DNA from 2 places in the Streptomyces sp. NBC_00523 genome. Region 2 is predicted to be linked to the other one. Evidence: predicted binding sites of a transcription regulator. Region 2 holds the regulator's gene; the other holds the start of a gene.
The links. The regulator HspR, encoded in region 2, represses chaperone genes until heat shock. The targets are predictions, from matches to a motif close to TTGAGNNNNNNNNNCTCAA.
Positions count from the first base shown of each region.

Region 1: the regulator HspR is predicted to act here: its motif matches at 5,408-5,426, upstream of lon (endopeptidase La).

Region 1 covers NZ_CP107836.1:5,056,163-5,071,145, forward strand. The annotation lists gene OHS17_RS23140 (hypothetical protein) at 1-564, opposite strand, end outside; gene OHS17_RS23145 (hypothetical protein) at 561-1,850, opposite strand; gene OHS17_RS23150 (ATP-binding cassette domain-containing protein) at 1,847-2,638, opposite strand; gene OHS17_RS23155 (hypothetical protein) at 2,635-3,570, opposite strand; gene OHS17_RS23160 (RNA polymerase sigma factor) at 3,567-4,169, opposite strand; gene OHS17_RS23165 (isochorismatase family protein) at 4,203-4,781, opposite strand; gene OHS17_RS23170 (DUF4259 domain-containing protein) at 4,856-5,257, opposite strand; gene lon (endopeptidase La) at 5,449-7,869, shown strand; gene OHS17_RS23180 (polysaccharide deacetylase family protein) at 7,928-8,608, opposite strand; gene OHS17_RS23185 (lysozyme) at 8,857-9,699, opposite strand; gene OHS17_RS23190 (MarR family winged helix-turn-helix transcriptional regulator) at 9,940-10,422, shown strand; gene OHS17_RS23195 (hypothetical protein) at 10,449-11,231, opposite strand; gene OHS17_RS23200 (sensor histidine kinase) at 11,596-14,475, shown strand; gene OHS17_RS23205 (roadblock/LC7 domain-containing protein) at 14,472-14,954, shown strand; gene OHS17_RS23210 (DUF742 domain-containing protein) at 14,951-14,983, shown strand, end outside.
Region 2 covers NZ_CP107836.1:3,485,398-3,500,380, reverse strand. The annotation lists gene dcd (dCTP deaminase) at 1-8, shown strand, start outside; gene OHS17_RS15775 (phosphoribosyltransferase) at 16-516, shown strand; gene OHS17_RS15770 (Yip1 family protein) at 585-1,529, opposite strand; gene OHS17_RS15765 ((Fe-S)-binding protein) at 1,725-3,992, opposite strand; gene OHS17_RS15760 (sugar transferase) at 4,134-4,751, opposite strand; gene dnaK (molecular chaperone DnaK) at 5,001-6,860, shown strand; gene grpE (nucleotide exchange factor GrpE) at 6,857-7,507, shown strand; gene dnaJ (molecular chaperone DnaJ) at 7,640-8,824, shown strand; gene OHS17_RS15740 (heat shock protein transcriptional repressor HspR) at 8,826-9,272, shown strand; gene OHS17_RS15735 (helix-turn-helix transcriptional regulator) at 9,295-10,311, opposite strand; gene OHS17_RS15730 (LuxR C-terminal-related transcriptional regulator) at 10,308-11,285, opposite strand; gene OHS17_RS15725 (helix-turn-helix transcriptional regulator) at 11,470-12,480, opposite strand; gene OHS17_RS15720 (hypothetical protein) at 12,760-13,080, shown strand; gene OHS17_RS15715 (pyridoxamine 5'-phosphate oxidase family protein) at 13,186-13,590, opposite strand; gene clpB (ATP-dependent chaperone ClpB) at 13,806-14,983, shown strand, end outside.

The sequences.
Region 1 (14,983 bases), 1.6 Mb from region 2:
CGCCGCCCCCGCCGCGAACGCCGCCGCAGCCACGGCCCACGCCCCCACCTGGGGCCCCGGCTGCATCGGCCAGGCCCACACGGAGGCGGCTCCGCCCGGGGCGCGCGGCGCGGCAAGGTAGACCGCGCCGGTGTACACGGTGACCGGGAGCCAGCTGAGCCGGGCGCCGATCAGGGCGGCCGCGGCGGCCGTGATCCCGGTCGTGCCGAGCACGTTGCGCACCATGCCGGGCGCGCCGAACGCCTCCGGGTGCCCGGGGACGGCCAGCGCGAGGGCGGCGGCGGCCGGGACGGTGAGCGCGAGCAGGTGCGCCAGCCGTCGGGGCCACCAGCGCCGGACCGCCGTCCGGTCGAGCTCGTCGGCTGCGGCGTACAGGCTCGTCCCGATGGCCGACGAGACCAGCAGCGGGGCCAGGACCAGGACGGGGACGCGGGCGCTGTGGTCGAAGGCCGGCTGTGCCTGGAGCCAGTGCGCCGCCCAGGCCGCGAGCAGGGCCGTACAGGCGAGGGCCGCGGCGGTACGGGGGAGGGCGCGGGAGCGGAGGTAGAGGACGGGGAGGCTCACAGGACCGGCACCTCCGAGTAGGCGCAGCTGGTACGCGTCGTCATGTAGCGGCCGAGCCAGGCGCGGCGCTCGGCTTTGGGCATGGCTTCGAGGCGGCGGAGTTCGGGGGACTTCTCCGTGCCGGGGGCGAGCCCGGCGGGGGCGAGCCAGGTTCCGACAGCGCCGTCCGTCGCGCCCACCCCACGTCCGTCGGCGTCCTCGTAGTGCCGCGAACAGTCCCGCGCCGTCATGTTGGCCGCCACCTGCCAGGCGTAGTCCTCGGTGTCCCGCAGCCGCCCGCGCAGGAGGTACCAGCCGGGATTGGGCGGCGGGATCCACGCCTCGTCCGGGCCGTGCAGGGGCAGCCGGGCGACGTAGCGCTTCGGTGCGCCGGGCACCCCCTCCAGCCGTCCCGTCAGCCCCGACAGCGCCTCGGCGACCTGGGGCAGCAGGTGCTCCTGACGCCCGCTCAGGCAGATCTGCGGGCTGCCTTCTGTGCAGGCGAGATGGTGGGCCGCCGGGTCGTCCCGGAACATGCCGTCGCCCGTGGACACGATCAGCGGGGCGACGGCGGTCGCCACGGCGAGCGGCACGAGGGCGGCGAGCCGGCGCCGGGCCGCGACGGCGGTGAACGCGGCGGCCGCGAGTCCGCAGGTCCAGGCCACCACGGCGGGGGCGAACCACCACACGGGCAGCTGGTCCCACAGCGCGTACTGCTCGGCCGGGTCCAGGTACCGCGCCGGGGATTCCGCGTAGTTCGGCACCCCGAGCACCAGGTACATCAACGCGGCGAGCACAGGCGCGGCCAGCCGCCACCGGCACAGCGCGCCGACGGAGAACCCGAGCAGCGCCGCGGCCGCCAGGAAGGCGGCGTCCACGACGACGAGCGAGGGAAGCGGGCCGCCGCCGCCCGCGTACGGCCAGGTGGCCGCCGATGAACCGGCCAGCGCGACCACGTACCCGGCGACCGCCCACAGCGCGAGCGGCAGCACGGCGGCCGCCGTCCGCTGCCACCGCGCACGCGGCGTCGAGCGCCACAGCTCATCGGTCGAGCGCCGGTGGTCGCGGGCCCCCTGCCAACAGGCCGCCGCGGCCACCAGCGGGCCGGCGAGCAGAGTGGCGCCGGAGTGCAGGAGGCCCTGGGTCTCGGTCCAGTCGCCCTGCCAGGCGTCGGCCTTCGCGGCCATGGTCACGCCGAGCGTCAGCGCCGTGGACAGCCCGGTCCACGGGCCGATGCCGCGCCGGGCCTCGGCCCGCAGCGCGGGGCTCGGGGCCTTGCGCCGCGCGGGAGTCTCGGTGAGGGTCATCGGGCGCCCGCCGTCGCCCGGTGGGAGCGCAGGGCCGTCGTGTAGCCCCGCTCGATCGGGCTGCCGTGGAGCGGGTCCGGATCGTCGTCGTCCTTGCCGAGGGCCGCCAGCTCGTCCGTCGTCCCCCGGTACGCGACGCGGCCCGCCTCGATCAGCGTCACGTCCTCGCAGGCCGCCACCACGTCCTCCACCAGGTGCGTGGAGAGGATGACCGTCGCGTCCTTCCCCAGGTCCCGCATCAGGGCCCGGAACTCGACCCGCTGTTCCGGGTCGAGCCCGGCGGTCGGCTCGTCCAGGAGCAGCAGCTCCGGCTCGTTGACGATCGCCTGGGCGATGCCGACGCGCCGAACCATGCCGCCGGACAGCGTCTTCATCCGGGAGTCGATCCGGTCGGCGAGGCCCACGCGGTCCACCGCGCGCTCCACGGCAGCGGCCGCCCGCGTGGAATCCATCTCCTTGAGCCACGCCACATAGGCGACGAACTCGCGGACGGTGAACCCGGCGTAATGGCCGAACTCCTGCGGCAGATAGCCCAGCCTGCGCCGGACCTCCGCCCGGGCCCGGTGGTCGGACGCCGCGCCCACGTCGGAGCCCAGCAGCTCGATCCGCCCGGCGTCCGGCGCGGCGGCCGTGGACAGGACCCGGATCAGTGAGGTCTTGCCCGCCCCGTTGGGGCCGAGGAGCCCGTGCACTCCGGGCCCGAAGGCGAGATCGATGGCGTCCAGGGCGGTCCTGCGGCGGTGCCGGACCGTCAGCCCGGACACCTCCACGGTGCTGTTCACGCTCATGACGTCTCCAGGTGGTCGAAGGATCGGCGGCGCAGGACGAGCAGCGCCGCGCCGAGCACGGCCGCCACCGCCCAGGCGCCCTGTGCGGGGAGCCCCGCGAAGTAGCGGAGCGCCGTCGGCGTTCCGTCGAGCAGCGCGGACGGGGACGTGTCGAGCGCCGGTACGGTGACGGCGGCCGCCCAGCCCGCCGCGACGACGAGGGCCGCGGTGCGGCAGCCGACGTACGAGCCGATCCCCAGGGCCGCGAGGGTCAGGGCGAGCCCGGGCAACAGCCAGGCCAGGGGCCCCGGGCCGCCGGCCGAGGCGGGCAGCACCGCCCAGGCCAGGGCGAGCACCGGGACGGTCACCCCGAGCACCGCGGCCGTCCTGGTCAGCAGCAGCCGCAGCCCGCCGCCGGGGGAGGTGGCGATGATCTCGTGCAGGGGATCGGCGGAGCGCCCGTACGAGACCCCGACGCCGGCGAGCGGCAGCACGGGCGCGACGAGCAGCAGCAAGGCCCGCACGGAACCACCGAGTCCGCCGCCGTACGCGAGCGCGACGGCCGCGCACACCACGAGCGCCAGGGCCCCGGTCCACGGCCCCCGCAAGGCGGGTCCGGCCGCCCACACCACCCGGCCGAAGCGGCGGCGTCCCGACAGGCGGCGCCACGCAGGCCCGGCCCCGGGCGCGCGGCCGCGCCAGGCGCCGAGGCCGGGCACCGGACGTCCCGGCCCCGGGCGGCCGGGCACCGGAACCGCCTCCGCCAGCACCGCCGCCCGGATCGCGTCCAGCGTCGCCGCTCCGGCGCCCCGGTCGCGTACGGCGGCCGACACGCGTTCCGCGCACCCCGTGCAGGACTCGACGTGCTTCTCGACGGACCAGGCGTCCGGTTCGGGGGTCGTGCCCTCCGCGTACCGCCGGACCAGCTCGTCCGTCACGTGCCAGGTCGTCATGCCGTGCCTCCCAGGGGGCCGTTCTCCGCGACCAGCCGGTCGAGGGCGGCGCGCAGTTCGCGGCGGGCCCGCATGGCCCGGGTCTTGACCGTGCCCTCGGGTATGCCGAGCAGCCGGGCGGCCTCCCTGGTGGTGAGGCCGTCGACCACCGTGGCGCGCAGGACCTCCCGGAGCTCCGGCGAGATCCGGTCGAGCGCGGCGCCCACGTCCCCGTACTCCAGGCCGGCCAGGACGCGGTCCTCGGCGGAGGGTGCGGGGGCGGTCCACCGGGTGTCGCCCGCCTGCCCGGCCGCCGTCGCGCGTTCCGTCCGGGCCCGGGTGCGCTGGGCGTCCACCAGGCGGCGGGCGGCGATCACCCAGAGCCAGCCGCCCGCCTCCGCGCCCCGGTGCGCGGCGGCGGAGCGCCAGACCGTCACGAAGGTGTCCTGGACGACCTCCCGCACGGTCTCCGCGTCCGGGCAGCGGCGGCTCAGCCGGGCGAGGAGCCAGCCGGCGTGCCGGTCGTAGAACGCGGCCAGGGCGGCCGTGTCCCCCTGCGCGACGGCACGCAGCAGCGCCTCGTCGGTCCGGTCGTCCCCCGAGGGGCGCAAGTCGCTCACACCCCCTCTATCGGCGGTCGCCCGCCGCCCGGTTCACGCCCCCGGCGGCGCCGTGAACCGTACGGCCGAGGCGGGCGTGGTGACGTCCGCGTCCGCGCTGATCGCCCAGGCGGCGGCCCGGGAGACGACGGCGGCGGGGACCGCCCCGCTGATCCCGGGCGCGGCCGGGACGTCGTGCGTGGCGTGGGCGTCGTACGGGAGGACGACCCGGTAGCCCAGCTCCAGGGCGGTCCGGGCCGTCGCCTGGACGCACATCTCCGACATGACGCCGCAGACGGCCAGTGAGTCCACGCCCGCGTCCGCGAGGACGGCGCCCAGGGCCGTGTCCTTGAAGCCGTCGTCCCAGGTCTTGCGGATCACGGACTCCGCAGGGCCGTCCACGACCGGCAGATGCAGCGCCCAGCCCGGCGTGAACGGCTCGTCGCCCGACCCGGGGTCGCCGTCGTTCTGGAGGTGGACGACGACCGCGCCCGCCCGCCGGGCCCGCGCCAGCAGCCCCGCCGTACGGTCCAGCAGCACACCGGCCCCGGGGACGGCCCCCGCGCCGGTCACCCCGTCCTTCTGCACGTCCACGACGATCAGGGCCTGCACGGGGAGCGGGGTCTCGGTCATGCGGCCATCCTGTCCGGCGCGGCGCGCGGGCTCCACGGAATATCCGGCGGGCGGCAAGGGCTCGCCGGGCTCGTTCAGGGCCGGGGCATAAGCGTCCCGCGCAACTGGTTGATCCCCGTGTGCCAGGGCCCGTCCTCCGCTTCCTCCCAGAGCTCCAGCGCCTCGGACGGTTCCGTCAGGACCCGGTCCAGCGCCCGGAGCGCGAGTTCGCGCAGGCCGGTCAGGTCCGGAAGGGGCTCGTCCGGGCCGTACGCGGAGTCGGCGGGGGCGCCCCCGGGGCACTGCGCCGCGACCAGGGCGGCCGCCGCTATCGCCTCGTTGGCCACGTCCGAGTCCAGGTAGTCGGTGGTGCCGGCCGTCTCGGCCAGCGCGGCCCGGACCATCGCCCCGCGTGCCTCCGGCGCGGCGTCGTCCAGCCCTCCGCACCAGTCGGCGGCGGTGTCGTTGTCGAACGGGCCCACGTCCCACGTACCCATATGCGTCTCCCTGTGGATCGATCTCCGCGCATCGTGACAGGCACCACTGACAACGCCCCCGGAGCGCCCGCCCCGGCGGACAACGCGTGGCGGCACACCTGATCGCTCAGAGCGAACAACGCCTGGGGAACATTGCGGGGCTCACAAGCATTGAGCCGGTATAGCTCAACTTGACTGCCGAAGGGGAGATCATGGCTACTGAGTCCACTGCCGTCACACCGCTCACCCTGCCCGTGCTGCCGCTCGACGACGAGGTCGTGCTGCCGGGAATGGTGGTGCCGCTGGACCTGTCGGACACCGAGGTGCGCGCCGCCGTCGAGGCCGCGCAGGCCGCCGCCCGGGAGGACGGGGGCAAGCCCGAGGTGCTGCTCGTCCCGCGCATCGACGGGACGTACACCGGGATCGGTGTCCGCGGCACCGTCGAGCAGGTGGGGCGGCTCTCCGACGGTGACCCGGGCGCCCTCATCCGGGGCCGCGACCGGGTCCGCATCGGAGCGGGCACCAGCGGCCCCGGCGCCGCCCTCTGGGTGGAAGGGGTCCGGGTGGACGAATCCGTCCCCGACCCGCTGCCCGGAGCCGTCGCCGAGCTGGTCAAGGAGTACAAGGCGCTCGCCACCAGCTGGCTGAAGAAGCGCGGGGCCTGGCAGGTCGTGGATCGGGTCCAGCAGATCGAGGGCGTCTCGGCGCTCGCCGACAACTCGGGGTACTCGCCCTTCCTCACCACCGCTCAGAAGGTCCGCCTCCTGGAGACCACCGACCCGGTCGCCCGGCTCAAGCTGGCCATCCAGTGGCTGGGCGAACACCTCGCCGAGCAGGATGTCGCCGAGTCCATCGCCAAGGACGTCCAGGAGGGCGTCGACAAGCAGCAGCGCGAGTTCCTGCTGCGGCGCCAGCTGGATGCCGTACGCAAGGAGCTCTCCGAGCTCAACGGCGACCCGGAGGACGAGTCCGACGACTACCGGGCCCGCGTCGAGGCCGCCGACCTGCCGGAGCACGTCCGCGAGGCGGCGCTCAAGGAGGTCGACAAGCTGGAGCGCGCCTCCGACCAGAGCCCCGAGGGCTCCTGGATCAGGACCTGGCTCGACACCGTCCTCGAACTGCCCTGGACCGAGCGCACCGAGGACGCCTACGACATCAAGGGCGCCCAGGAGATCCTGGACGCCGAGCACGCCGGGCTCCAGGACGTGAAGGAGCGCATCACCGAATACCTCGCGGTCCGCAAGCGGCGGGCCGACCGCGGCCTCGGCGTCGTCGGCGGGCGGCGCGGCGGCGCGGTGCTGGCCCTCGTCGGGCCGCCCGGCGTCGGCAAGACCTCGCTCGGGGAGTCCGTCGCGCACGCCATGGGCCGCAAGTTCGTCCGCGTCGCGCTCGGCGGTGTCCGGGACGAGGCGGAGATCCGCGGCCACCGGCGTACGTACGTCGGGGCGCTGCCCGGACGCATCGTGCGCGCCATCAAGGAGGCCGGCTCGATGAATCCGGTCGTCCTCCTGGACGAGATCGACAAGGTCGGCTCCGACTTCCGGGGCGATCCGGCCGCCGCCCTCCTCGAAGTCCTCGACCCCGCGCAGAACCACACCTTCCGCGACCACTACCTGGAGGTCGAGCTCGACCTCAGCGACGTCGTCTTCCTGGCCACCGCCAACGTCCTGGAGGCCATCCCGGAGGCGCTGCTCGACCGCATGGAGCTGGTCAGGCTCGACGGCTACACCGAGGACGAGAAGGTCGTCATCGCCCGCGACCACCTGCTCCCGCGCCAGCTGGAGCGGGCCGGTCTGGAGAAGGACGAGGTCGCCCTGGACGAACCGGCGCTGCGCAAGCTGGCCGGCGAGTACACCCGCGAGGCCGGCGTACGGAACCTGGAGCGGGCCGTCGCCCGGCTGCTGCGCAAGGTCGCGGCCCAGAGCGAACTGGGCGACCGCGAGCTGCCGTTCACGGTGGGCGCGGACGACCTGCGCGGTCTCATCGGCCGCCCGCACCACGTGCCCGAGTCCGCCCAGGACCCGGCCGAGCGCCGTACGTCGGTGCCCGGCGTGGCCACCGGGCTCGCGGTGACCGGGGCGGGCGGGGACGTCCTCTTCGTGGAGGCGTCGCTCGCCGACCCCGAGACCGGGGCGTCCGGGCTGACCCTCACCGGCCAGCTGGGCGACGTCATGAAGGAGTCCGCGCAGATCGCGCTGAGCTTCCTCCGGTCGCACGGCGCGGAGCTGGAGCTACCGGTCGCGGACCTCAAGGACCGGGGCGTGCACATCCACTTCCCGGCGGGCGCGGTCCCCAAGGACGGCCCGAGCGCGGGCATCACGATGACGACCGCGCTGGCCTCGCTGCTCTCCGGCCGGCTGGTCCGCACGGATGTGGCGATGACCGGTGAGGTCTCGCTGACCGGGCGGGTGCTGCCGATCGGCGGCCTGAAGCAGAAGCTCCTGGCCGCGCACCGGGCGGGCATCACCACCGTGGTGATCCCCAAGCGGAACGAGGCCGACCTCGACGACGTCCCGGCCGAGGTGCTGGAGACCCTGGAGGTCCACCCGGTCACCGACGTCCGCCAGGTCCTGGAGATCGCCCTGGCCCCGGCCACGGCGGAGCACAGGATTCCGGCGGCCCAGGCGGCGTAACGGGAGCCATGGACGCGGAACGGCCCGGGCGCGCGGGCCGTTCCGCGTACCGCCGTGCCTACGGGCGGTAGATCGTGCCCGGGACGGGCTCGGCGGGGGCCATCAGCTGGGGGACCGTCACGAAGGTGTAGCCCTGCTTCTTCAGGGTGTCGATGATCCCGGGCACGGCGGGCACGGTGCCCTTGTAGATGTCGTGCAGCAGGATGATGCCGTCCTTGCTCGCCTGGTCGACTATCCGCTTCTTGATCAGCGCGGAATCGGTGGTCGAGTAGTCCTTGGCGGTGGCGCTCCACAGGATCTGGGAGAGCCCGAGGTCCTTGCAGATGCCGGAGATCGTGTCGTCGGTGCGGCCCTGCGGCGGGCGCATCAGCCGGGGCTTCTTGCCGGTGATGTCCGCGATGGCGTTCTGCGTCTTCTCCAGCTCGGCGCGTATCTCGGCCGGCTTCCGGTCGGTCAGGATCTTGTGCGACCAGGTGTGGTTGGCGATCTCGTGGCCCTCGGCCGCGAGCCGCCGCACGGTCTCCGGGTGCTTCTTGACGTGGTTCTTGCCGAGCAGGAAGAACGTCGCGTGGACCTTCTTCTCCTTGAGGATGTCCAGCAGATGCGGCGTGTCCTCGGCCGGGCCCGCGTCGAAGGTCAGGGCGATGCACTTGGCCTTGCGGCAGTCCACCGGGCCCATCGGCGCCTTGGCGTCCGAAGCGGCGTCGTCGCGGGCCGAGCCGGGCGCGGTGGTCTCCATCGAGCAGCCGCTCAATGTGAGCGTGAGCGCTGTCACAAGAGCGACGGCCAACCCCGTACCGATGGACTTCCTCTTACTGGGCACGGCGTGCCACTCCCTCTGGTGAACGAACGCACTGGTGTGCGACCTGGAACGGCGACTATACCTGCGGGGTATACACCGGGTTCATAGTGGGGTGGCCGGAACGCGGTGAAGCCCGGCGACGGGGTGCGTCACCGGGCTTCGCGCCGCGCGGGGAGGGGGCGCCGCTATCCGTTGGCGAGTGCCTGTACGCGGTCGAGGGCGCCGTTGAAGTGGTTGTGGTCGCCCACTGTCGGACCGGAGGACGTGTACTGCCAGATCGTGTAGAAGCCCCAGCCGGCCGGGAGCTCGCCGACCGTGGTGTTGTAGCGGGCCACCCACAGCGGGTTGGTGGTCGCGAAGCCGCCGTTGTTGCCGGTGCAGTCCTTCCACCAGCTGGTCGCGGTGTATATCACCGCGTCGCGCCCGGTGCGCGCCTTGTAGGTGTTCACGAAGTCGCGGATCCACGACACCATCTGGGCCGCGGTCTTGCCGTAGCACTGCGCGCCGTACGGGTTCCACTCGATGTCGAGCACGCCCGGCAGGGTCTTGCCGTCCTTGGACCAGCCGCCCCCGTGGTCCACGAAGTAGTTGGCCTGGACGGCGCCGCTCGTGGTGTCGGGCGTGGCGAAGTGGTACGCGCCGCGGATCATCCCGACGTTGTACGAGCCGTTGTACTGCTGCGCGAAGTAGGGGTTCGTGTAGTACGTCCCCTCGGTGGCCTTGGTGTAGGCCCACTTCACGCCGCTGTTCCAGAGCGTCGACCAGGCGACGTTGCCCTGGTAGCTGGCCACGTCGACGCCCTCGGTCTGGGCGGCGCGGCCCTCGACGGGCAGGCCGCCCTTGCCGTCGTGGGCGATGACGCCCATGCCCATGGTGGCGGTGCCGCGCGCGGGTGCGGTGGGGTCGCCGCCCGCCGCGTTCGAGGCGCCGGGGAGCGCGATGAGGAGGGAGAGGGCTGCGAGCAGCGTGCCGGCCGCGGCGAAGCGCGAGCGGCGGGACTTCGTGGAGCCGGATCTGTGCACGGGCATTGCGTGCCTCCGAGACCTCGGTGGGGGGATCTGCCGACCCGGGAGGCGCCGCACGGCGACCCCGGCGGCATGCCATGGTGTGGACATGCCATGCATGACGCTACGCACGTAGACCCGTGCGGCGGAAGAGGGCCTGGGCGGCGCCGTTGGTCTACTCCTGCGAAATACTGGCGGAGCTGCGGTGATGGCCGTCGGCGGAAGAAACTTTCATCTGCGGGAAAGCTCTTGAGGGGAGTTGACGTGCACGGGAGCGAAAGCGGACGTGAACCCAGCACTGCCGGGGGAAGTGGTGTGGACCACGAATTCCTGTCCCTGGAGCTGGAGTTGGCCGTCTTTCTGCGCCGGGCGCGGGCCAATTCCGGCGAGATGGCGCGCGAGGTGCACCCCGAACTGGAGGCGGCCGCCTACGGCCTCTTCGTACGCCTGGAATCCGCGGGCCGGCAGCGGGCCACCGATCTCGCCGCCTACTTCGGCGTCGGCAAGGCCACCATGAGCCGCCAGCTCCGCGCCCTGGAGACGCTCGGCCTCGTCGCGCGCGAGCCCGACCCCGCCGACGGGCGGGCGTTTCTCGTGCACCTCACCGAGGAAGGGCTCGCCCGCTTCCGGAGCGTCCGTGACGCCCGCCGCGACCGCTACGTCCGCAAGCTGGCCGACTGGGACCGCGCCGAGGTCGCGGAACTCGCCCGCCTGCTGCACCAGCTGAACGCCAGCGCCGAGGACTGAGGGCCCGGGGGAGGGGCCGCGGCCGCCTACAGCAGGACGTACGCCGCCGTCGCGTCGTCGTGGGTCTTGCCCCGGAGGTGCTTACGCTCCGTGTCCGCGTCCTCCAGGGCGCGGACCCGGTCGATCAGCGCCTGCGGGCCCTCCTTCTCCAGGATCCCGAGGCACTCCGCCCAGTCGCCCGCGCCGAACATCTCCGTCCAGCGGCTCGCCCCGTCCGTCATCGCGGCCAGGGCCCGCACCCCGGCGCGCGGCGTCCGCCCGGTGACCGCGCGCTCCGCCACGGCCGGGTCGGCGGCGGCCGTGAAGAAGCCGCCCTCCTTGTTGCGCGCCCGGGCGTCCGCCACCGCGTCCGAGACCAGGAACTCCCGGGGCAGCCGGTCGAGCCGGTCGTCCAGGACCGCGCGGACGTCCCCCTCGGGCGCTTCGAGGAGCAGCACCGAATCGGACAGCACCAGGTGCTCCACCTCGGCCTCGTCCCAACGCACCACGACGACGGTTGCCTGTGGCGTACGTACGTGAGAAAGGTCACAGGTCGAGCGGTGGGCGTCCGCGGTGCGCCGGATGGACTCCGCGAGGATCTCCCGCAAGGTCAGATCCCGCCGCGAACCGGACAGTTCGACCAGGGCCCCGCCCAGCCTGGCCGTGAACCACGGAACCGGGTGCACACAACCGGCATCGCCCTTCGGCGGGGTCACGCCGTCCAGCAGCACCAGCCCGCCGCCCCGACCGGAAGCGGGGAGGACCGAGGCCGTCCAGTCCTCGTTCGGGCGGTCCTGAGTGCCGGGGGCGGTCGCGAGTTCGATACGCATACGGCCAGTCTGCACGATGCCTTCACCGCGCCTGCACCGCACGGAGATTGGTGTGTACCAGCAGGTCAGAAGGGTGGACGAGGCGGAAGGAATCCCTCCGCACCGAGGTGCGGGCGGGCATCCTGCCAAAGCCCGGGCGGAAGTTCCAGCCGGTGTCCACGCATGGCGCCGGGGCCCGCTGGGGAGACTTGTTCGCCAACTCGGGAGTGTTGTTCACTCGTTCGTGTGGCGGAGCGGTTGATGCGCGCCCCCTCCTGAAAAGCACTGGAATGGTCGGGAGCCGTACCAGGGGGCGGGACGCTCGTTCATGTGACCGTGCGTCACCTCTGCTTCAAGGGCGGACGAGTCGAGATTGCGAGCACCGGTGCAGAAGAAGCGGCCTCGGAGCAAGGGCGGCAGCAACAGCGGTTCCGAGGCGGCGCCGACGACCCAGGCCGAGGGCGGTCGCCGTGTGCGCGTCCGCAGCCGGCTGGTCGCGGGCGTCGCCGTCGTCGGGATCACCGCCATAGCGGCGGGGACACCGGCCGTGCTCGCCGCCTCGTCCGACCTCACCGACTCGCAGCACCTGGTCACCCTCGCCGAGCTGAACCAGCAGGCGATCTCCCTGGCCCACTCCCTCGCCGACGAGCGCGACGAGGTCACCGTCTACATCGCGGGCGGCCGGGAGGGCGAGCCGGGCAACCGGGGCGCCCGCGTCGACCAGCAGGTGGACGAGATCCGCGAGGCGGCCCCGGCCGACCTCCTGCGCGACCTCTCCACCATCCCGTCCCTGCGCCGCGACGCGATCAGCGGCAAGGGCACGGCCCTGGAGGCCCACCGGGCGTACTCCGAGGTCATCGCCAAACTCCACGGCCTCGCCGACGAGCTCGCCCGCTCCACCCCGCCGCGCGCCGCCGACGCCACCCGCACCCCGCAGGCGCTCGGCCGGGCCACCGAGGAGGCGTCGGCCGCCCGGGGGCTGCTGCTCGCCGCGCTCGCCGTGCCCCGCCCGGAGCCGGCACCGCCGCGCATCGACCCGTTCACCGGGCTGCCCGTGCAGAGCGAGGACGAGGGCGAGACCAAGGAGGACCGCACCCGGAACGCGCTGAGCGCCGCTGCCCAGCAGGCCCGGGTCGGCGAACTCTCCGCGCTCGCCGACTTCGACCAGTCCGCCGGCGCCACCGCCCGCGACAAGCTGTCCTCCACCGTCACCGGGCCCGAGGTCAACAGCGCCGAGAAGTACCTCGCCGAGCTGACCGACCGCCCCGAGCTGTCCGACTCCGACCTGAAGGTCAGCGACAAGAAGGTCGCCGCGGCCCTCGCCGCCCGCGTGGACCGGATGCGCTCCGTGGAGTCCGCGCTCGGCACCGCCCAGGTCCGGGGCCTCGAACAGCTCCGCGACGACGACGTCACCGCCCTCGAACTGCGCATCGCGCTCCTCGGCGCCTGCTTCCTCGTCGCGGTCGCCGTCTCCACCGCCGTCGCCCGCACCCTCACCCAGCCGCTGGCCGTCCTCCGGATCGGCGCCGCCCGCCTCGCCGCCGAACCCGCCACCGCCGAACCGGTCCGCTACACCGGCCGCAACGACGAGTTCGCCCAGACCGTCCGCTCCATCAACGCCCTCCACGGCCGCCTCCAGGAGCTGCTCCAGCAGTTCAACGTGCGCTTCGAGAGCCTGGAGACCGAGCGCGCCGAACTGCTCGCCGGACGCGAGGCGCTCACCGTGCAGCGCGCCGAACTCCAGGTGCACGCGGCGGACCTGACGGCCCAGCTGGAGAAGCTGAAGAACACCGTCCACCACACCTTCGTCAACCTCTCGCTGCGCACCCTCGGCCTGGTCGAACGGCAACTCGGCGTCATCGAGTCCCTGGAGGAGCGCGAGCAGGACCCGGAACGGCTCGGCACGCTCTTCAAGCTCGACCACATGGCCACGGTCATGCGCCGCCACAGCGAGAACATGCTGGTCCTCGCGGGCGCGGACCACGGACACGGCCACCCGGGCCCGATCCCACTGGTCGACGTCCTGCGCGCGGCCGTCAGCGAGATCGAGCGGTACGAGCGGGTCACCATCCAGTCCCTGCCGCCGCACGCCCAGGTCGCCGGGTTCGCCGCCGACGACCTCAGCCACCTGGTCGCGGAGCTCCTGGAGAACGCCACCTCGTTCTCCCCGCCCGACTCCCACGTCCAGCTCTCCGGCTGGCTCCTGGAGAGCGGCGAGGTGATGCTCTCCGTCCAGGACGAGGGCATCGGCATGTCGTCCGTGCGGATGGGCGAGCTCAACACCCGCCTGGCCGACCCGGCGCTCTTCGAGGCCGGCGAGCAGAACGCCGACGGGGCCGGGCTCGGCCTCCAGGTGACCTCGCTGCTCGCCGCCCGGCACGGCGTACGCGTGGAGCTGCGCGAGCAGAAGGGGAGCGGGGTGACCGCGGTCGTCGTCCTCCCGGAGGCCCTGCTGCCCAAGGCCCTCCCGGCGGCGACGCCCCCGCCCGTCACCGCCCCGGGCGACGCGCCCACGCTGAACCTGCCGGGCTCGGTGGCCGAGGCCAACTCAAACACCCTGCCGGGGCGCACCGCTTCCACCTCCGACGACCCGATGATCGCGGCAGCGGAACGCGCCCTCGCGGGGGCCGCGAAGCCGCCCGTGGCGCCGGAGGCGCCGGTGACCCCCGAGGCCGTCGAGGCGCCGGAGGCCCCTGTGGCCGCTGAGGCGCCCGAGGCGCCCGCGGTCCCGGAGGCGGATGAGGCCCCCGCAGCCGCCACCCCCGCCGCCGCCCCCGAGCCGGAGCCCGCCCCCGAGCCGGAGGCCGAGACCGACCCCGAGCGCACCCTCCAGGTCCGCCTCCCGCGGCCCCCCAAGCCCGCGGACGCCGACCCGTACGCCATCGGCCCCGACCGCCACGAGCGCGCCGCCGACGAGGCCCCGGCCCCCGTGGCCACCGAGGCCCCCGCGCCGACGGACACCGTGCCCGCGCCTCGTCGGCCCGAGGCCGACCCGGTCACCGACAAGGGGCTGCCCAAGCGGACGCCCAAGGTCGTGCGGCCCGCCGGGGCGCCCGTGGCCGAGCGGCGGGGCAGCGTCGACAAGGAGGCCCTGCGGCGCAGGCTCGGCGGCTTCCAGCAGGGCGCCAGGGACGGCCGCCGCGACGTCGAGGCCGAACTCGCCGAGGGCGCGAGCCCCACACGTACCGAGCACGCCGAGCCGGCAGGCCGTAGCGACGGCCGGACCGGAGAGACGGGGGACACAGTCGAGGAGGCACGCAGTTGACTGCGCCCAGCACATTCGGGCTGAGCACCGAGGCCCGGAACCTGCACTGGTTGCTGAGCAATCTCGTGGAGGAGGTGCCAGGGGTCCACTCGGTCACCGTCGTCTCGTCCGACGGGCTGATGCTGCTGTCCTCCGACCCCGGCCACCACAACGCCGCCGAGCCCGCGGCCCCGCAGAGCGGACCGCGCGGTTCCAGCGCCGACCTGGCGACCATCGTCTCCGGCATCGGCAGCCTCACCGTCGGCGCCGCGAAGCTGATGGACGGCGGCGGCGTGAAGCAGACCATGGTCGCCATGGAGGAGGGCAGCGTCTTCGTCATGTCGATCAGCGACGGATCGCTGCTCGGGGTGCACGCCGCCCCCGACTGCGACATGGGCGTCATCGCGTACCACATGGCGCTGTTCGTCGGCCGCGCCGGACACGTACTCACCCCCGAACTCCGCAGTGAGCTGCGCAAATCGATGGAGAGCGCCCAGTGAGCCACGCCGCAGCCGGACCCGCCCGCAAA
Region 2 (14,983 bases):
AGGTGTGAGGGCCCGATGACCGACGATGTACGGGAGAACCTGACGTACGACGGCTTCGGCCACGCCGTACGCGAGCTGGCGCAGGCCGTGGCCGACGACGGGTACCAGCCCGACGTGGTGCTGAGCATCGCGCGTGGCGGGGTGTTCGTCGCGGGCGGTCTGGCGTACGCGCTGGACTGCAAGAACATCCACCTGGTGAACGTGGAGTTCTACACGGGCGTGGGCACCACCCTGGAGATGCCGGTCATGCTGGCGCCCGTGCCCAACGTGATCGACTTCTCGGACAAGAAGGTCCTGATCGCCGACGACGTCGCCGACACCGGCAAGACGCTGAAGCTGGTGCGCGACTTCTGCATCGACCACGTCGCCGAGGTGCGGTCCGCGGTCATCTACGAGAAGTCCCACTCGCTCGTGCAGTGCGAGTACGTGTGGAAGAAGACCGACCGCTGGATCAACTTCCCGTGGAGTGTGGAGAAGCCCGTCGTGCGGCGTAGTGGGCAGGTTCTCGACGCGTAGTAAGAGCCTTATCGCGCGAAAGGGCCCCGGTCACCCCGGGGCCCTTTTCCGTACGCGCGGCGCAGCCGTCAGATCGTGCCCAGCTTGAGGATCGAGACCAGCGCCAGCAGCTGGATCGCCGACGCGCCCAGCGCCTTCGGCCACGGCAGGTCGTGCGACTTGCTGACCATCGAGGTGAGCAGCGCCGCCGCGGCCAGCCAGGTGACCCAGCCGAGGATGACGACCAGCGCGTTCTCGCCGCCCAGGAACATCGCGAAGACCAGGCGCGGGACGTCCGTGATCGACATGATCAGCATGGACAGGCCCACCGTCGGCTGCCACGCGCCGTCGCCGCCGAGCTGGCGGGCCAGCGTGTGGGTGACCGCGCCAAGGACCAGGCCGCCGAGCACGAAGCAGACGCCCGTGAGGATGACGTAGGGCACCGCGCTGGAGACCGGGGAGTGGATCGCGTCGTCGCGGGCCTGGTCGAAGCCGAAGAGCGCCAGGAGGCCGTAGAGGAACGTCACGGTCAGGGCGGGGCCCCAGACCGCGTAGTCGCGCATCTGCCAGAACGTCGGGCCGGGGCGCGTCACGATGCCGCTCAGCAGCTGCTTCCAGTGCAGGCGCGGGCCCATGGGAGCCGCGGGCGCGTGTCCGGCGCGGTAGGCGTTGCCGTCGCTGTACGGCTCCTCGTCCACGCGGAACGCCTGCGTGTGGCCCGGATTGTTCGCGTACGGGTCGCCGGGGTTGGGGCCCTGGGGATACGGGTACGGCGTCGGGTCGGTGAAGTACTCCGGCTCGTCCGGGCCGGCGCCGGTGTAGCCGCCGCCCGGGTGGCCACCGCCCCCCTGGTGCCCGCCGTGGTAGCCCGGTGCGGCGTGGTGCGGGGCGCCCTGTCCTCCCGACGGCGGCCATTGCTGCTGCCCGTACGGCGGCGGCGATGCCTGATTGCCGTACGGCTGCTGCCGCGGTTGCTGTTGCCCTTGCTGCGGGGTGCGGTTGTCCCGGCCGCGTCCGATCCTGAATCCAGCCACGTCATCGAACGTACCCGCTCCGCCGGTTACGGGGGCCCGGGGCCGGGGAAGTGCCGCCCTTTGACGCGTAGATGTGACATCCCCTAAGGGGACCCCCGGGGGTTATCCCCAGCATCCGCCGGGGGAACGCGGAAGCGGCCGGTCCTGCCCCCGAGGCAGGTCCGACCGCTTCACCGCGCCGTGACGCGGGCCCGGCTACTTCGCCGGTTCCGGCTCCGGTTCGTCCGCCGACTCCTGCTCGCCCGCCGGGTCGGCCGGGGTCTTCACGGAGTCGAGCAGCAGCTGGGAGACGTCCACGACCTGGACGGACTCCTTCGCCTTGCCGTCGTTCTTCTTGCCGTTGACCGAGTCGGTCAGCATGACCAGGCAGAACGGGCAGGCCGTCGAGACGATGTCCGGGTTGAGGGAGAGGGCCTCGTCCACGCGCTCGTTGTTGATGCGCTTGCCGATCCGCTCCTCCATCCACATCCGGGCACCACCGGCGCCGCAGCAGAAGCCGCGCTCCTTGTGGCGGTGCATCTCCTCGTTCCGGAGGCCCGGCACCTTCGCGATGATCTCGCGCGGGGGCGTGTAGATCTTGTTGTGACGGCCCAGGTAGCAGGGGTCGTGGTACGTGATCAGGCCCTCGACAGGGGTCACCGGGATCAGCTTGCCCTCGTCGATGAGGTGCTGGAGCAGCTGCGTGTGGTGGATGACCTCGTACTCGCCGCCGAGCTGCGGGTACTCGTTCGCGATCGTGTTGAAGCAGTGCGGGCAGGTCGCGACGATCTTCTTGGAGGCCTTGGCCTTCTTGGTCGAGTCGTCCTCGTCGTCCTCGCCGAACGCCATGTTCAGCATCGCCACGTTCTCCGCGCCGAGCTGCTGGAACAGCGGCTCGTTGCCGAGACGGCGGGCCGAGTCACCGGTGCACTTCTCGTCGCCGCCCATGATCGCGAACTTGACGCCCGCGATGTGCAGCAGCTCCGCGAAGGCCTTGGTGGTCTTCTTGGCGCGGTCCTCCAGGGCACCGGCGCAGCCGACCCAGTAGAGGTAGTCGACCTCGGTGAGGTCCTCGACGTCCTTGCCGACGATCGGGACCTCGAAGTCGACCTCCTTGGTCCACTCGACGCGCTGCTTCTTGGCGAGCCCCCAGGGGTTGCCCTTCTTCTCCAGGTTCTTGAGCATGGTCCCCGCCTCGGACGGGAACGCGGACTCGATCATCACCTGGTAGCGGCGCATGTCCACGATGTGGTCGACGTGCTCGATGTCGACCGGGCACTGCTCCACGCACGCACCGCAGGTGGTGCAGGACCAGAGGACGTCCGGGTCGATGACGCCGTTCTCCTCGACCGTGCCGATCAGCGGGCGCTCGGCCTCCGCGAGGGCGGCCGCGGGAACGTCCTTCAGCTGCTCCTCGGTGGCCTTCTCCTCGCCCTCCATGTCCTTGCCGCCGCCGGCCAGCAGGTAGGGGGCCTTGGCGTGCGCGTGGTCGCGCAGGGACATGATCAGGAGCTTCGGCGAGAGCGGCTTGCCGGTGTTCCAGGCGGGGCACTGCGACTGGCAGCGGCCGCACTCGGTGCAGGTGGAGAAGTCGAGGATGCCCTTCCAGGAGAACTGCTCGACCTGGGAGACACCGAACACGGCGTCGTCGGCCGGGTCCTCCCAGTCGATCTCCTTGCCGCCGGTCGTCATCGGCTGGAGGGCGCCCAGCGCCACCGCGCCGTCGGCGTTCCGCTTGAACCAGATGTTCGGGAACGCCAGGAAGCGGTGCCAGGCGACACCCATGTTGGTGTTGAGGCCGACGGTGATCGCCCAGGTCATGGTGACGCCGAGCTTGATCATGGCGGTGAGGTAGACGAGGTTCTGGAGCGTGCCGAGGCTGAGCCCCTTGAACGCCGCGACCAGCGGGTACGAGGCGAAGTACGCGGCCTCGTAGCCGTCCACGTGGTGCAGCGCGCCCTCGAGGCCGCGAAGCGTCATGATCGCGAGACCGATGACGAGGATGACGGCCTCGACGAAGTACGCCTGGCCCATCTTCGAACCCGCGAAACGCGACTTGCGGCCGGCCCGGGAGGGCAGGTTCAGCTGGCGGATCGCGATGAGGACGAGGATGCCCACGGTGGTCGCGAGCGCGATGAACTCCGTGTACACCTCGTACGGCAGCCAGCCGCCGAGGACGGGCAGGACCCAGTCGGCCTTGAACAGCTGACCGTACGCCGTGACGATGGTCAGGCCCAGGGTCAGGAAGCCGACGGCGACGAACCAGTGGGCGATGCCGATGATGCCCCATCGGTTCATCCTGGTGTGGCCGACGAACTCCTTGGCCAGCGTGATCGTGCGCTGTTTCACGGAGTCGGTGCGGCTGCCGGCCGGAACCGGCTGTCCGAGCGTGACGAACCGGTAGATCTGCGCGACGGCTCGGGCGATGAGCGCAACGCCGACCACGGTCAGCACCAGCGACACGATGATCGCGGCGAGTTGCATTGGGGGCTCCTCGGGCCTGCGGCGAGGGTGGGATCGATCCAGCGTCCACTAGCGGGTACTGCGTCTTCCAGTGACCACTGGGACTACGAGTATCGCTACTACTAAGCAGTAACTTAATCAGTCTGTGCCGACACTACCCACTTATTCCGCCGTGCTGTAGCCGGGCAGGCGGTGATCTGTGTCGCTCAGGTGTGCCTTGCCGGGCCACGGCAGGGTGTGGGCCGCCTCGCGCAGGGGTACGCGGACGGCCTCGGCGAGCACCGCGAGGTCCAGCCGCAGCCCCTGGTGCTGGGCATAGTGCTGGTCCAGGAGGTCCGCCTCGTCCCAGGGCATCGCCGACCGGTGCCGCACCTGGGCCAGGCCGGTCAGCCCGGGCTTCAGCTCCTGCCGCCAGTGCCGGGCGCCCCCGGTGCCGTTCCGTGCGTCGCCCGGGGCGAGCGGCGCGGGCCCGACGAGGGAGAGCTCACCGCGCACCACGTGGTGCAGGCGCGAGATCACGTCCAGCTTCAGCCACCGGGTGTCCAGGTAGTACAGGACGAAAGGGCTGCCGTGCAGGCCGGTGCGCGGGGAGCGGCGCGTCACGCGGCGGCCCTGTGCGGCCAGTGCCAGGGCGGCGGCCGCAAGTAAAGGGGACGTGAGGAGCAGCAGGGCCGAACCGAGGAACAGATCGAGGGTGCGTTTGGCGCTCGGGCGGGGGAGCCGGGGCGGCCGCCGGAGGCGCGGCCGGGGCGCGCCTCCCCACTGTTTCTGCGTACGCATCGTTCGCACCTGCCTGCACTCGGCGGATCGAATGCCGCTTTTGTGCTGCTCACGGCATTTTGTGACAGAACGATCCCATGCGGCCATGATGGGGGAGGGCTGTGCGGCGCATGAGGCGCCAGGTGTCGCCGATGGCGCGCAGGGGGAGCACCTAAGTTGAGCCGAGCCGACTCAGGTCTGTTGACTCCGAGAGGGGAGTCGTGCATCCTTGAGTCAGATCCACTCAAGTAGTCAGTTGGAGGAATCGAAATGGCACGTGCGGTCGGCATCGACCTGGGCACGACTAACTCCGTCGTCAGCGTTCTCGAAGGCGGCGAGCCCACCGTCATCACCAACGCAGAGGGCGCCAGGACCACGCCGTCCGTCGTCGCCTTCGCGAAGAACGGCGAGGTGCTGGTCGGCGAGGTCGCCAAGCGCCAGGCTGTGACCAACGTCGACAGGACCATCCGCTCCGTCAAGCGCCACATGGGCACTGACTGGAAGATCGACCTGGACGGCAAGAGCTTCAACCCGCAGCAGATGAGCGCCTTCATCCTGCAGAAGCTGAAGCGCGACGCGGAGTCCTACCTGGGCGAGAAGGTCACCGACGCGGTGATCACCGTCCCGGCGTACTTCAACGACTCCGAGCGCCAGGCGACCAAGGAGGCCGGCGAGATCGCGGGTCTGAACGTCCTGCGCATCGTCAACGAGCCGACCGCCGCCGCGCTGGCGTACGGGCTCGACAAGGACGACCAGACGATCCTCGTCTTCGACCTCGGTGGCGGCACCTTCGACGTGTCGCTCCTGGAGATCGGCGACGGCGTGGTCGAGGTCAAGGCCACCAACGGTGACAACCACCTCGGTGGTGACGACTGGGACCAGCGCGTCGTCGACTACCTGGTGAAGCAGTTCGCCAACGGCCACGGCGTGGACCTGTCCAAGGACAAGATGGCTCTCCAGCGTCTCCGCGAGGCCGCGGAGAAGGCGAAGATCGAGCTGTCCTCCTCGACGGAGACCACGATCAACCTGCCGTACATCACGGCGTCGGCCGAGGGCCCGCTGCACCTGGACGAGAAGCTCACGCGCTCGCAGTTCCAGCAGCTCACCGCGGACCTCCTGGACCGCTGCAAGACCCCGTTCCACAACGTCATCAAGGACGCGGGCATCCAGCTCTCCGAGATCGACCACGTCGTTCTCGTCGGTGGCTCCACCCGCATGCCGGCCGTCGCCGAGCTCGTCAAGGAGCTGACCGGCGGCCAGGAGGCCAACAAGGGTGTGAACCCGGACGAGGTCGTCGCCATCGGCGCCTCGCTCCAGGCCGGTGTCCTCAAGGGCGAGGTCAAGGACGTCCTGCTCCTCGACGTCACCCCGCTGTCCCTCGGTATCGAGACCAAGGGCGGCATCATGACCAAGCTCATCGAGCGGAACACCACGATCCCGACCAAGCGGTCCGAGATCTTCACGACGGCCGAGGACAACCAGCCGTCCGTGCAGATCCAGGTCTACCAGGGCGAGCGCGAGATCGCGGCGTACAACAAGAAGCTCGGGATGTTCGAGCTGACCGGTCTGCCGCCGGCCCCGCGCGGTGTCCCGCAGATCGAGGTCTCCTTCGACATCGACGCCAACGGCATCATGCACGTGACGGCCAAGGACCTCGGCACCGGCAAGGAGCAGAAGATGACCGTCACCGGCGGCTCCTCGCTGCCGAAGGACGAGGTCAACCGGATGCGTGAGGAGGCCGAGAAGTACGCGGAGGAGGACCACGCCCGCCGCGAGGCCGCCGAGTCGCGCAACCAGGGCGAGCAGCTCGTCTACCAGACCGAGAAGTTCCTCAAGGACAACGAGGACAAGGTCCCGGCCGACGTGAAGACGGAGGTGGAGACCGCGGTCACCGAGCTGAAGGAGAAGCTCAAGGGCGAGGACTCCGCCGAGATCCGCACGGCCACCGAGAAGGTCGCGGCCGTCTCCCAGAAGCTGGGCCAGGCGATGTACGCCAACGCCCAGGCCGAGGGTGGCCCGCAGGCCGACGCGCAGCCGGGTGCCGAGCAGGCCCAGGGCGACGCCCAGGACGATGTCGTCGACGCCGAGATCGTGGACGACGAGAAGGACTCCAAGGGCGGTGCGGCGTGACCGAGGAGACTCCGGGCTTCGAGGAGAAGCCCGACGTCCCCTCCGGCGCCACCTCTGACGACGCCGAGCCGAAGGCCGCCACCCCCTCCGAGGAGGAGGCGGCGGCCCCGGCCGGGGACGCGAACGAGAACACGGCCCTGACCGCGCAGCTGGACCAGGTCCGCACGGCGCTCAGCGAGCGCACCGGGGACCTCCAGCGGCTTCAGGCCGAGTACCAGAACTACCGCCGCCGTGTGGAGCGGGACCGGGTCACGGTCAAGGAGATCGCCGTCGCGAACCTCCTGTCCGAGCTGCTGCCCGTCCTGGACGACGTCGGCCGGGCCCGGGAGCACGGCGAGCTCGTGGGCGGGTTCAAGTCGGTGGCCGAATCGCTGGAGACGGTCGTCGCGAAGCTGGGCCTCCAGCAGTTCGGCAAGGAGGGCGAGCCCTTCGACCCGACGGTCCACGAGGCCCTGATGCACAGCTACGCGCCGGACGTCACGGAGACGACCTGCGTGGCGATCCTGCAGCCCGGCTACCGGATCGGCGAGCGCACCATCCGCCCCGCGCGGGTCGCGGTCGCCGAACCCCAGCCGGGGGCGGCTCCCGCGGCCGCGAAGGAAGAGAAGGCAGACGACCAGGAGAGCGGTGGCGGCGAGGAGGTCTGACATCCTGTCCGATCACCTGGCAGCACACCGCCTGGCCACCAGGGCCTCCCGTCCGGTCGGTGCCAGGGCCTGCGGGCCCGGCGCCGCCCGGACGGGAGGCTCCCGGCCGGTCGTCCGGAAGGAGGGACGTCGATGAGTACGAAGGACTTCGTCGAGAAGGACTACTACAAGGTTCTCGGCGTCCCCAAGGACGCCACCGACGCCGAGATCAAGAAGGCGTACCGGAAGCTCGCCCGCGAGTTCCACCCGGACGCCAACAAGGGCGACGACAAGGCGGAGGAGCGCTTCAAGGAGATCTCCGAGGCGAATGACGTCCTCGGTGACGCCAAGAGGCGCAAGGAGTACGACGAGGCGCGCGCCCTCTTCGGCAACGGCGGCTTCCGCGCCGGGCCCGGTGGCGCCCAGGGCAACTTCAACTTCGACCTGGGGGACCTCTTCGGAGGCGCCCAGGGAGGCAGCCAGGGCGGCGCCGGCGGTTTCGGCGGCGGCGGCCTCGGCGACGTGTTCGGCGGCCTCTTCAACCGTGGCGGCGGCGCCGGTACGAGGGTGCAGCCGCGGCGCGGCCAGGACATCGAGTCCGAGGTGACGCTCAGCTTCACCGAGGCGGTCGACGGGGCCACGGTCCCGCTCCGGATGTCCAGCCAGGCGCCCTGCAAGGCGTGCTCCGGCACCGGCGACAAGAACGGCACCCCCAGGGTCTGCCCGACCTGTGTCGGCACCGGCCAGGTCTCGCGCGGCAGCGGCGGCGGCTTCTCGCTCACCGACCCGTGCGTGGACTGCAAGGGCCGCGGCCTCATCGCCCAGGACCCCTGCGACGTCTGCAAGGGCAGTGGCCGGGCCAGGTCCTCGAAGACCATGCAGGTACGCATCCCGGCGGGCGTCTCGGACGGGCAGCGCATCCGGCTGCGTGGCAAGGGCGCCCCGGGCGAGCGCGGCGGGCCGGCCGGCGATCTGTACGTCGTGGTCCACGTCGACGCCCACCCGGTCTTCGGCCGCAAGGGCGACAACCTCACCGTCACGGTGCCCGTCACCTTCACGGAGGCGGCGCTCGGCGGCGAGGTGAAGGTCCCGACGCTCGGCGGACCCTCCGTGACCCTCAAGCTACCGGCCGGTACGCCGAATGGGCGTACGATGCGGGCCCGCGGCAAGGGCGCGGTCCGCAAGGACGGCACCCGGGGCGACCTCCTGGTCACCGTCGAGGTGACCGTGCCCACCGACCTCGGCACCGAGGCCAGGGACGCGCTGGAGGCATACCGCAAGGCGACTGCGGGGCATGACCCGAGGGCGGAGCTGTTCCAGGCGGCGAAGGGAGCTTGAGGTGGACGGCCGACGGCGTAATCCTTACGAACTGACCGACGAGTCCCCGGTGTACGTGATCTCGATCGCGGCCCAGCTCTCGGGCCTGCATCCGCAGACACTGCGCCAGTACGACCGCCTCGGCCTGGTCTCGCCCGACCGTACGGCCGGACGCGGCCGGCGCTACTCGGCCCGCGACATCGAGCTGCTGCGTACGGTGCAGCAGCTGTCGCAGGACGAGGGCATCAACCTCGCCGGCATCAAGCGCATCATCGAGCTGGAGAACCAGGTCGCGGCGCTCCAGCAGCGTGTCGCCGAACTCTCGGCGGCCGTGGACGGAGCCGCGGCGGCCATGCAGCAGCGCGAGGCCCAGGTCCACGCGTCGTACCGGCGCGACCTGGTCCCCTACCAGGACGTGCAGCAGACCAGCGCCCTGGTGGTCTGGCGCCCCAAGCGCCCCAAGGACTGACCCCGCGCCCAGAGGCGGCCCGTCATCCCGGATTTCCGGGCGTGGCGGGCCGTTTCGCGTATCCCGGCGGTACGGGACCGGCGGGGCCCTCCGCGAGGCCGGAGCGGATGAGGAGGGCGCCGAGGTGGGTGCGGCTGGTGGCGTTGAGGGTGTGCATGAGTTTGGCGATGTGGGCGCGGCAGGTGCGGACGCTGATGCCGAGTTTTTCGGCGGCGGCCTGGTCGGTGCAGCCGTCGATGAGGAGGCGGGCGATGCTCTGTTGGACTGCGGTGACGGGGGCGCCGGGGAGTGCGGTGGGGAGGTGTTCGGTGAAGGGGGTGGCTCCGGCCCAGAGGGTTTCGTAGATGTCGGTCAGGTAGCGGACGAGGGCGGGGTGGCGGATCTCCAGCGCGGCGTTGCCGTCGGGGTCGGCGGGGAGGTAGGCGACGGCCCGGTCGAAGATGATGAGACGGTCGATGGCCCGCTCCACGGTGCGGACCTCCAGGAGCCCGCTGGGCAGTTGGGCCACGTACGCCCTGAGGTCGGTGCTGTAGCGCGCGGAGTGCTGGTAGATGTGCCGGACCCGGACGCCCCGCGCGGCGGTGGGCAGCGTCCCCGTGAGCGCTATCCGGAGCTTTTCGCGCGGACGGGTGCTGCCGGGCTGGATGGTCAGGATCTCGTCCCGTACCTCGCGGGCCGAGCCGTTGATGGACGCCTGGATGGTCGATCGCCCGTGGAGCGTGGCGAGGGAGATGGGCTCCTGGTCCGACGAGGTGAGGGGGACGAGAAACTTCGCCAGCAGGTCGATCGCGCGTACCTGGTCGAGGACTTGGCGGGCCAGCGGATGCAGCAGGTGCGCCAGCCCGGCGGTGGGCGGTACGGGGCGCAGCCGGCGGCTGTCGTGGGGGTCGGGGACGAGCAGGGCGCCGTCGGCGACGCAGGGGACGTGCGCGGCGGCGGACCGGGCGATGCTGCCCTGGGTGAGCGCCTGCGTGTAGAGGCCGACCGCTGCGTCGCACAGCTCGCCTTCGCCGTGGCGGTGTTCGGTGGACAGGGTCATCGGGTGGGCTCCGCGAGGCGGGACTGGACGAGCAGGGCGCCGAGGTGGGTGCGGCTGGTGGCGCCGAGGGCGTGCATGAGTTTGGCGATGTGGGCGCGGCAGGTGCGGACGCTGATGGCCAGTTTGCGGGCCACGATCTGGTCGGTGTTCCCCTCGACGAGGAGGCGCGCGACGCTCAGCTGGGTGGCGGTGATCGGGGTGTCGTGCGCGGGCGCCTGGAGGGGAGAGGTCAGCGGCTTGGCCTGGGCCCACAGCACCTCGTACACCTGGATCAGGTAGCGCACGAGGGCGGGGTGGCGGATCTCCAGGGCGGTGTCGCGCCGTGCGCTGGCGGGGATGAAGGCGACGGTGCTGTCGAAGACGAAGAGACGTTCGACCGTCTGCTCGATGGTGCGCACCTGGATGTGGCCCGGCGGCACGTCGTCCAGGTACGCCTTGATGGCCGGGCTGTAGCGGGCGGGGTGCTGGTAGATGTGACGCAGCGTCACACCGCGCTCCGACATGTCGAGTGCACGCGCCAGCGCCTTCTTCAGCTGTTCCACGGGCCGGTTGCCGCTGGGCTGCAGGGTCAGGACCTCGTGCTGCGCGCCGTCCGTGGCGTTCTGGATGGCGGCCTCGATCAGCGGGAGGCCTTCGAGGACGGTGATGGCGAGGTTGGGGTCGGTGCTGGCGACGGAGGCCAGGGGTGCCAGGGAGTCGGCCAGGGCCGCGGAGAGCCGGATGCGCTCGTGGATCTCCCGGGTGACGGGCTGGAGCAGATGGGCGAGCGCCGCGGACGGCGGCACCGGCCGGATCCAGCCATCATCCTGAGGATCGGGATGGACGAGAGCCAACTCGATCAGGCACGGGGCGGGTCCGAGAGCGGAGCGGGGCAGCCGGCCGGCTCGGAGCGCTTCGGTGTAGGTCCTGACGCCGGCATCGCACAGTTCTAGATCACCGTGCGACTGGTGCGGTATGCCCTCGTCCTTGCTCATTTGGGACCCCCCACTTTTGGCAGTGCAGCAAGATGACGGTGGTGCCAGCCTAGTTCCCGGGCCAGTGTGGAGATGTCGGGGGAGCCGGGAACTCCCCCGGCTGATCTAGGGCGTGGCCATGCTCTCCCCCATTGCGTGGCACGCCCGTCCGGCCCGGGGGGTGGGGATCTTTGGGGCCGGCCGGTCAGGAATCCTGGTCCAGGATTCCTGACCGGGCGATCAGATAGCCGAGTTGGGCGCGACTGGTGCTGCCGAGAACGGCGGAAAGTTTCGCCACGTGGGCCCGGCAGGTACGCACATTCATGCCGAGACGGCGGGCTATGGCTTCATCGACGTGGCCCTCCACGAGGAGTTGGGCGATGGAGCGCTGAACGCCCGTGATGCCGTCGCGCGCCGGATCGTAGGGCGCGGCCTCGTTCAGCGGGACGGCCCTGCTCCAGAGCTGTTCGAATACCTTCGTCAGGTACGCGACCAGTCCGGGGTGCCGCAGTTCCAGGGCGATGGGTGGATCGTCCCTGGCCGGAATGAACGCCACGGTGTCATCGCAGATGATGAGGCGCTCGATGAGTTCTTCCAGCGTCCGGATCTCCATGCGTGCGCCGGCCATGAGGTCCACGTACGCGTAGGTGCGCTGGCTGTGCCTTACGGTGTGCTGGTAGAGCGTGCGTACGCTGATCCCGGAGTCGATGAGAGGCTTGCTGCGTGCCAGGGCCTCGCTCAGAACCTCCTCGCTGCGCTTGCCGCCGGGCTGGACGGTCAGCACTTCCGTCCGGCTCTCGGAGATGGCCAGATCCAGAGCCCCGTTGATCCGGTCGATGCCTTCCAGCACCGTGATCGCGTGGGTGGCCGCAGGCCGCTGGGCGCTGATCGCCATGAACGGTTCGAACGCGTCGGTCAGCTCCACCGACGTTCGCCTGCGGTCCTGGATCTCGCGTTCCAGGGGGTGGAGCCGCTGGGCGAGGGCGGCGGACGGCGCCACCGGCCGGAGCCAGGAATCATCGTCGGGGTCGGGCAGCAAAAGGCCGAATTCGAGCAGGCAAGGAGCCGGTTCCACCTCGGTTCGGGCGATGCGCCCGACGCCCAGCGCGGCCGAGTACAGCCGGACTCCATCGGTGCATAGATTCGCGACCGAGTGAGTATGTGCCGGTTTGGCGTCGATTGCGGGCAAAGCTCCACCCCCCAGGGTCCTGAACATTCAGGAACATGATGCATCGGTTCTGTGGCTTTGACGTGTCCGAATGAGCCATCGTCTTCAAGTGGAGCGGGGGAGACGATTCCATCAGGTGAGGACGAAGCCGGCTATGTACAAGAGATTGCTTCGCTCAGTGCTTGGCACTGTCGTTGCGGCTGCTGCGCTACTGCTCATGGCGCAGGTCTCTCCGTCAGACCTCGTGTGGGGCCGCGACTCTGCAGCCGTCGGTAATGTGCCGCAGGCTGATGTGGGGTGGGGTTACTCGATTCCGCAGGACAAAGCATGACCACCCCTCCGGACGACCGGACCTTCCGGCGTGAGATGGCGACCGCCTACCGGTCAGGGTGGCATTTCATCGATCTCGTCACGGCACTGCCCCACCGTGGCGACTCGTTGATGGTCACTCTGTTCGGCGACCCGGTCGTCGTCGCCCGCGAGGACGACGGTGAAGTCCGCGCCTACCGGTGCCTCCGCAAGCCGCGGGGCGCGCCGCAGCCGGTGCGGTGTGCCATCCGGTACGACATGATCTTCGTGAATCTCGCACAGCGTGACCATCAGCTGTTCGAACCAGAAACCATTGCCGCCACCCCCCACAGTGCCTGAGCGATCCCCCGTCGTTCCACGTCGCTCAGTCACTTCCCCCACACAACGGCGCCACCGTGACCTGAACACGGTGGCGCCGTTGTGCTTTCCCCGGGGGCGGCCCGCTCAGCCGCGGCCGAGCGCCCGGTCCAGGGTGATCTCGATGACGACCCGGTCCGGGTTGGGCGAGGGCACCCGGTCGTAGCGCTCCGTGTGGCGGCGTACGGCCTCCGCGACCCGCTCCGGGTCCGTGCTGATCCGGGCGACGCCCTCCAGGGTCGCCCAGCGGCGCCGGTGCACCTGGCACGCCGCGACCCGGGCGCCGTCCGGGCCCGCGGCCAGGATGTTGGCCACCTTGCGGCTGTGCTTGTTGGTGATGACCCGGGCGAGGCCGGCCTCGGGGTCGTACGTCACGCACACCGGGACCACGTGCGGCGTGCCGTCGGGGCGGGGCGTGGTGAGCGTGCACACGTGGCTCTCGCGCCAGAACGCGAGGTACTCGGGGCTCGGCTGGTGTACGTCGACTGCCATGGGCCCCAGCGTATGCGGGCGGGAACGGCCTGCGGTGGCGGGTGCCCGCGACGGCCGGTTCACTCGGAGGTGAGGCGTGGCCGCATTTCGCCTTGAGTGGAATGCGCTCAACTTTCGGCGCGCACAACCTTGAGTGGAATAGACTCAACTTTGTACACGTTGACCGTGTCAGTAGTGGGGAACGGACCAGTCGTCGCAAGGAGGAGACAGCGCACGTGGACGCCGAGCTGACCAACAGGAGCAGGGACGCCATCAACGCGGCCACCAGCAGGGCCGTGAAGGACGGGCATCCCGATCTGACCCCGGGGCATCTGCTGCTCGCGCTGCTCTCGGGCGAGGACAACGAGAATCTGGTCGATCTGCTGGCCGCCGTCGAGGCCGACCAGATCGCCGTACGCACCGAGACGGAACGGCTCCTGGCCGCGCAGCCCAGCGTGACCGGGTCGACCGTCGCACCGCCCCAGCCCAACCGTGAGCTGCTCGCCGTCATCGCGGACGCCGCGCAGCGCGCCCAGGAGCTGGGCGACGACTTCGTCTCCACCGAGCACCTGCTGATCGGGATCGCCGCGAAGGGCGGCCGTGCCGGTGAGATCCTCGACGGGCAGGGGGCCAGCGCGAAGAAGCTGCTGGACGCGTTCGAGAAGAGCAGGGGAGGGCGCCGGGTGACCACTCCCGACCCGGAGGGCCAGTACAAGGCCCTGGAGAAATTCGGCACGGACTTCACCGCCGCCGCGCGCGAGGGCAAGCTCGACCCGGTCATCGGCCGGGACCAGGAGATCCGCCGCGTCGTCCAGGTGCTCTCGCGGCGCACCAAGAACAACCCGGTGCTCATCGGTGAGCCGGGCGTCGGCAAGACCGCCGTGGTCGAAGGGCTCGCCCAGCGCATCGTGAAGGGCGACGTTCCCGAATCCCTCAAGGACAAACGGCTCGTCTCGCTCGACCTGGGCGCCATGGTCGCGGGCGCGAAGTACCGCGGCGAGTTCGAGGAGCGCCTGAAGACCGTCCTCTCCGAGATCAAGGAGAGCGACGGCCAGATCATCACGTTCATCGACGAGCTGCACACCGTCGTGGGCGCGGGCGCCGGCGGCGACTCCGCGATGGACGCGGGCAACATGCTCAAGCCGATGCTGGCCCGCGGCGAGCTGCGGATGGTCGGCGCGACCACGCTGGACGAGTACCGCGAGCGGATCGAGAAGGACCCCGCCCTGGAGCGCCGCTTCCAGCAGGTGCTGGTCGCCGAGCCGTCCGTCGAGGACACCATCGCGATCCTCCGCGGCCTCAAGGGGCGTTACGAGGCCCACCACAAGGTCCAGATCGCCGACGCGTCCCTGGTCGCCGCCGCCACCCTGTCCGACCGCTACATCACCTCCCGCTTCCTGCCCGACAAGGCCAT